3 regions of the uncultured Agrobacterium sp. genome follow, and region 1 is predicted to be linked to each of the others. Evidence: predicted binding sites of a transcription regulator. Region 1 holds the regulator's gene; each other region holds the start of a gene.
What was found. Region 1 encodes PhoB, which activates phosphate uptake and scavenging genes when phosphate is short. Its sites were predicted from a motif close to TGTCATNNANCTGTCAT; they were not measured.
Positions count from the first base shown of each region.

Region 2: QZ869_RS03610 (DUF3419 family protein) is a predicted target of PhoB. The motif match lies at 1,262-1,278, and genes of this name have one in related genera.
Region 3: QZ869_RS13705 (DUF1045 domain-containing protein) is a predicted target of PhoB. The motif match lies at 1,169-1,185, and genes of this name have one in related genera.

Region 1 is NZ_CAJYTV010000016.1:298,944-301,210, reverse strand. Features, by position in the region: gene QZ869_RS15010 (GcrA family cell cycle regulator) at 1-463, shown strand, start outside; gene QZ869_RS15005 (hypothetical protein) at 591-1,067, shown strand; gene phoB (phosphate regulon transcriptional regulator PhoB) at 1,139-1,822, opposite strand; gene phoU (phosphate signaling complex protein PhoU) at 1,845-2,267, opposite strand, start outside.
Region 2 is NZ_CAJYTV010000003.1:558,638-560,904, reverse strand. Features, by position in the region: gene QZ869_RS03615 (lytic transglycosylase domain-containing protein) at 20-1,123, shown strand; gene QZ869_RS03610 (DUF3419 family protein) at 1,324-2,267, shown strand, end outside.
Region 3 is NZ_CAJYTV010000016.1:25,390-27,656, reverse strand. Features, by position in the region: gene QZ869_RS13710 (alpha-D-ribose 1-methylphosphonate 5-triphosphate diphosphatase) at 1-385, opposite strand, end outside; gene QZ869_RS13705 (DUF1045 domain-containing protein) at 378-1,070, opposite strand; gene phnE (phosphonate ABC transporter, permease protein PhnE) at 1,221-2,267, opposite strand, start outside.

The sequences.
Region 1 (2,267 bases):
ACAACTGGGCGGTGTGAGCCGCAATGCCGTCATCGGCAAGGTTCACCGCCTGAACCTGCCAGGTCGCGCCAAGGCTGGCGGCACGGTCGCCACGTCGCGCCCTGCGCCTAAGCGTCCTGCAGCAGCGCCGCGCCCAGCAAGCTACACGGCTGCTCCGGCCCGTGTCGCAACGAGCCGTCCTGCACCTGCACGCACCACTGGCGCTCTCGCGTTCAAGGAAGACATGGAGATCGACGCGGTCGAGCCCATGGAATATGTCCGCTCTTCCAACAATGTCGTCATCCCGATCTCGCGTCGCCTGACACTGACGGAGCTGACCGAACGTACCTGCAAGTGGCCCGTCGGTGACCCGCTCAAGGACGACTTCCACTTCTGTGGCTGCGAAGCAGCTGAAGCGTCGCCTTATTGCAAGTTCCACGCGAAAATGGCTTACCAGCCGGTGAGCGAACGCCGTAAGGCGTAAGGCTCAGTTTCAAGACCATTTCGAAAAGCGGGCTTCGGCCCGCTTTTTTTGTGCGTTCCTTCAAGCGTTTCCTCGATCCAATTGGTCCAGACTTGCCTGCAGCAGCGATCATGCGCAGACTACCACCATGAACGCGATCGACACGCTCTACGACTATATCTCGGTCCTATGGACGAAGGTGGTCAAAACGCCCTTCCCTCCGATCCCGCGCCGCGCACGCGGCGACGGGACGGTATATGTCGAATGGCGACGGGGTCGCTACTGGCTGATCTGCGAAGAGCGTGGCAAGGAGTATTGGCGGCGCGAGGCGAACGACATGGACGATGCCGCGTTCCAACTGATGTCGATCGTCTCGAGCGCGTTGGTGCGCGATCGAGAGCTTGAGTTTCGGCAAAAGCAAGCCGGTCGCTCTGGCGATCCTGACCGCTACTCGCGCTGGAACTGGATGTATCAGGAAATCGAGCTGATGAACGACATCAAGGAGAGTTATGGCGCTCGAACCAGAGCCCACTATGAGGAGGTGCTGCAACGCAGCCCGCTATCGCAGGACGAAATAGACGCCGCGCGCTATCCCCTTCCTACCTCGAGATCTGACGCCCCGTAGCCATATGCTGCAGGCTGCTGCGTGAGAAAAATCGGAGCGCTTGCCATGATAGAAAGCGCTCCCTAAGGCAATCAGGCTTCCATGGAATATCCGGCACCGCGAACGGTACGGATCACATCCTGCATGCTCGAGAAGTTCAGTGCCTTGCGCAGGCGACCAACATGGACGTCCACCGTGCGTTCATCCACGTAGATGTCATGTCCCCAGACGCCATCGAGAAGCTGAGATCTGGAGAAGACGCGTCCCGGCGACGTCATGAGGAATTCCAACAGACGGAACTCGGTCGGCCCAAGGCGGACTTCGCGGCTTTTGCGGTGAACGCGATGCGTCTCACGGTCGAGTTCGATATCACCGCATTTCAGCACCGAGGACAAAACCTCGGGTTTGGCGCGACGCAGCATCGCCTTGACACGTGCCATCAGCTCCGGCGTGGAAAAGGGTTTGACGACATAGTCGTCGGCGCCCGTAGCCAGACCGCGAACCCGTTCGCTTTCCTCGCCGCGCGCCGTCAGCATGATGATCGGCAGACGTTCGGTTTCGGGGCGCATACGCAGGCGACGGCAAAGCTCGATGCCGGAGACGCCTGGCAACATCCAGTCAAGGATGAGAAGATCCGGCGTGCGCTCCTGGAGGCGGATTTCCGCCTCGTCGCCACGCGGAATAGTGTCGACGTCATAGCCTTCGGATTCGAGATTGTAACGCAGGAGGACGCTCAGCGCCTCCTCATCTTCGACAACGGCGATTTTCGGCACCATGGCTCCAGATCCTATCTGTCGCTTACTCGGTCACAGCGCCGAGCGTGTTGGAACTATCGTCCTTCGGACGCTCACCTGCCGGCTGGCTGCCGGTGGTCATGTAGTAGATGGTCTCGGCAATGTTGGTCGCGTGATCGCCAACACGCTCGATGTTCTTGGCGCAGAACAGAAGATGCGTGCAGGTGGTGATGTTGCGCGGATCTTCCATCATGTAGGTCAGAAGCTCGCGGAAGAGCGAGGTGTACATGGCGTCGATCTCTTCATCGCGCTCGCGGATGGCCTGGGCCTTTTCCGCCGAACGCGTGGAGTAGACGTCCAGCACTTCCTTCAGCTGAACCAGCGCCAGTTCCGACAGGTGCTCCAGGCCACGCGCCAGTTTACGCGGAACGCCGGTGCCTGCCACTGCAATGACGCGCTTGGCGGTGTTCTTGCCCAGATCGCCGAC
Region 2 (2,267 bases), on a different contig from region 1:
GCAAATTAGAGGCGGCAGCATGATATTTTCTGACAATTTGCGCCTTCGATCGGCGTCACTTTTGTCGTCCACTATGGGCTTGGCACTGGCATTGGCAGGATGCACCAGCGTCGAATATTCCGCAAATTCTGACATTAAATCCCCCAAGATTGCAGCAGCATCCGCTTCTGCGCATGCACCGTCTACAGCACCTGAAGCGCAGGCGCAGGCTGAAGGTCAGCAGCCCGGCACTGTTGCGGCGGCAGCACCAAGTACCGCCACAAGCAACGCAAGCTCTCAAATCGAAGTCGCATCGGCGTCTGCTACCACGCACCTTCCCGCCGCCGCAGCCGTCAAGGGCGGTCGCGTCGCACTGCCACCCGCAGCCGAAATTGCAGCCGCAGCGGCCATTTCCGCGCAGATTCAGTCGCCGACCGGCGCACCGCAGCTGGCGTCTGCCTCGACCGGCGCCTCGCTCGGCGCAACCCCCGTTGCAGCAACAGCGATGACCACCGGACACGCAGCCGGTCTTCAAGCCGCGGCCAGCACATCCGCAACCGCATCCCTGCCGCAGGTCGCCGCGGTCAAGGGCGCGTTTCCGCCAGCGCCACCACCGCCCGGCACCCCATCGGCTGCGCCTGTGCAGTTGACCGAAGACATGGTGCGGGCACAAACCATTGTTCCGCTGCCAAAGCCGGACAGCACCGTGCTTGCCTATGCCTCCGCCCCGCAGAACGCAGCATTGGCTGCGATCAGCACGCGCGAGGGTCTCAGTACCGGACCGCAGCCCGTCGGTCGCGAGAAGCTCAGCGGTCTGATCTCCAAATACGCCACCATGTACAGCGTGCCGGAAGATCTGGTTCACCGCGTCGTCATGCGCGAAAGCCGTTACAATCCCGGCGCTTACAATCATGGCCATTTCGGCCTGATGCAGATCAAGCACGCCACCGCTCGCTCCATGGGCTTCAATGGCCCGGCTTCCGGTCTCTTCGATGCCGAAACCAACCTGCGCTATGCGGTAAAATATCTGAGCGGAGCCTGGAAGGTGTCCGAGAACGACCGCGACGGTGCCGTTCGTCTTTATGCTCGTGGATACTACTACGACGCCAAGCGCAAAGGCATGCTCCACGTTCTGCGCCAGTAGCAGACGGGCAAGTGCTTTCCCTCATATCAATCTGAACTGTTGCGCAGTTTTGAGTTGAAATCCAGCTTTGAGCATGTGGCCGACAGGTGCAGTGGCGCGACGCCACCCTGCCCGCTCGTATCTCTCACCCGTATCTGCCGTCATGAAACTGTTGCGTCCTGACGCTACACGCCTGTCACCCGAACGATAGGTGGAATCATATGACGAATGCTGCCCCCAAAACCGGCTTCAGCAAAAACACCAAGCTCAAAAGCGCACTTCTCCAGCACAAGCCGATATCGACCAGCGGCTTTTCGGAACGGCTGTTCGGCATGCTGTTTTCCGGCCTCGTCTATCCACAAATCTGGGAAGATCCAGAGGTCGACATGCAAGCCATGGAACTGCGCGACGGCCATAGCATCGTCACCATCGGCTCTGGCGGCTGTAATGCATTGGCTTATCTGTCGCGCAGCCCAAAAAGCATCGATGTCGTTGATCTTAATCCACACCACATTGCGCTGAACCGCCTGAAGCTTGCAGCTTTTCGTCACCTGCCGAGCCATAGCGACGTGGTGCGCCAATTCGGAAAAGCCGATATCGCCACGAACAGCCACGGCTATGATCGCTTCATCGCTCCAAACCTCGACCCGCAGACGCGGGCTTACTGGTCTAAGCGAACCATCGCAGGACGCCGTCGCATCTCGGTCTTTGATCGCAACATCTACCGCACCGGCCTACTCGGACGCTTTATCGGTGCTGGTCATATCCTGGCGCGCCTTCACGGAGTGAAGCTCAACGACTTGGCGAATGCCCGTTCTGTCGAAGAGCAGCGTCAATTCTTCGATCAAAAGGTCGCCCCGCTCTTTGACAAGCCGATGGTGCGCTGGCTTACCAGACGCAAGAGCTCACTCTTCGGTCTTGGCATTCCACCTAAGCAATATGACGAACTTGCCAGCCTTTCAGAAGGCAATACCATAGCGCCGGTGTTGCGCAGACGCCTGGAAAAGCTCGCATGTGATTTTCCACTGAAAGACAATTACTTCGCCTGGCAGGCTTTCGCCCGTCGCTACCCGGACGCAGGCGAAGGGGCGCTACCGGATTATCTGAAGGCGGATTATTATGACGCCATTCGTCGAAATACCGATCGCGTCAGCGTCCACCACGC
Region 3 (2,267 bases), 270 kb from region 1:
GAAGGCGATCTTCACCCTTGGCCTTCTCGATGGCATCGGCCATGTCGCGCATCTCGCCGCGCTCGAAGCCGCCATCCTCATCCGAGCCGAGGCGCAGACAATCGAAGACGGTCGTGATGCCGGAGGACGCGACCTGCGCATCATGGGCCTGAATAGCGGCAATCTTGTCCCAGGTGACGCCCGGGCGCGGGGAATAATGCTGTTCGAGATGGTCGGTGTGAAGCTCGACGAGGCCGGGGATCAGATAGTCCCCTTCGAAGTCTTCGCCGGTTTGCGATGCGCCTTCGCTGATATCGGCAATCACGCCATCGCGGATCAGGACGGAACCTTGGATAACATCGTCGGAGAGGACGATGCGCGCATTGGATAGGACATGTTCAGCCATTTCGGACGTCTTTCGTATTGGAAGCAGCCAGTGGCTGCCAGCTATGAACGGTAAAGGCTTCGCCTCGCTCTTTCTCGACAAAAAGGCCGAGGCCGGAGATTGTCAGAGGGCGATGGATGAAGCCGGAAAATGTCTCGGCCAGGATGTCGGCCATCTCTTGCCTGCGCCCCTCACTCACCGGCCCTGTCAGGGTCATGTGAAAGCGGAAATCATCCATCACATAAGGATAACCCCAGCGATGGAGATTGGCGCGCTGGCTTTCGCTCAGCGCTTCCGGCTTACGGCGAGCAATATCGCGCTCCGACAAGGGCGCGCGGAAGGGCTCGAAATGTCTCACCACATCGGCGGTGAAATCCTGGAGCGGCTGATGGAGCGTGGCCGGAACCAGTGCGAAGAAAGGCCCGAGTGAGCCGATGACGATTTCGGGAATATCGAAGGCGGCGTGTGAGGCTGCAAAGGCGGAGAATGCCTCCACCAACTCGCTCTCATGTCTGCCTTCGGCAAGCTCGAAGGGCGCTTTCAGCGTGGCGTGGAAACCGTAGCGCCTTGGCTCTTCGGTAACGTCCGCAAAGCTGGCATAGTCGTCAAAGCCCTCACCGGAAAAGGCGTTGCGTCCCAGCCACCGTGACGCTGTCTCAGTCAGCGGATCGCTGCCGGGGGGCGAAAAATAGATTGCGTAGCGCACGGGGTCGCACTTTCAAACGTCATGAAAACAGCGGAAGCGTCATTTGAGACGACTTGTCTCGGCCCCGCAAGGTCAGAAGTGCGGGGTAGACCTTTTCCATGACAGAATGATGATACCGGGCAAGAAATTTGCCGGATATCAGTGGCATGTTTAGTGATGCGTTTTGCCGATGAGGCGCGAGCGGATCGCGTTGGACATATTGTCGAACAGGAAGACGACGATAAGGATCAACAGCACCATATAGGCGACCTTGTCCCAATCCTGATTGGTGCGCATGGCCTCCAAAAGTTTCAGGCCGATACCACCGGCACCGACGGCGCCGATCACCGTGGCCGAGCGTGTGTTGCTTTCCCAGAAATAAAGCGATTGGGAAATGAACACAGGCAGCACCTGGGGAATGACGCCAAAGCGGTTGACGATCATGGGCGACGCACCGACGGATTTCACGCCCTCACGCTGCTTGTCATCGACATTTTCCAGAGCCTCGGCATAGACCTTTCCGAGCGCGCCCGTGTCGGTGAAGAAGATCGCGGCAATCCCGGGGATCGGTCCGGGGCCGAAGCTGCGGGTGAAGAACAGCGCCCAAATCAGCATGTCGATCGAGCGGAGGAAGTCGAAGAGCCGCTTCATGCCCCAGTTTGCCGCCCTGCTGGCAGTGATGTTACGGGCGGCAATGAAAGCCAGAGGGAAGGCAAAGAGCGTACCGAGAAGCGTACCGAGGAAGGCCATGACCAGCGTCTGCAACAGCTTGGACAGGATGTCCTCATGCTGCCAGGCATCGTTGCCGAGGAAATCATCGGCCATCTTTGAAATATTGGACTGAGCCGGATCGACGCGATTCTGCCACAGCGCCAGCGCTGCCAAGTCGCCCCAGCTCTTGCCCCAGAACTGCGAGCGGGTGTCGAAGAAGAAATTGGCCCAACCAAGGAAGCGGCGCTGGACATAGAGCTGCGAGGTCCGAATTTCCGCCTGACCGGCAAAGCCGTACTCGACGACGACCTTGTTCTCGTCCTGGCGGATTTGAACAGGCGCGCCGGCCGGGGCCGTGACGCGGTCAGCGCCGATGGTCACGGGATAGAGCGTGCCGTCGACGTAGACATTGGCCTGCGTCGGGGTGATGTCGATGCGGTTCTGCTGATCGCCATAGGTCACGCTATAGCCGCCATCCGGCAGCGGCTGGAGCCAGCTAATATTGGC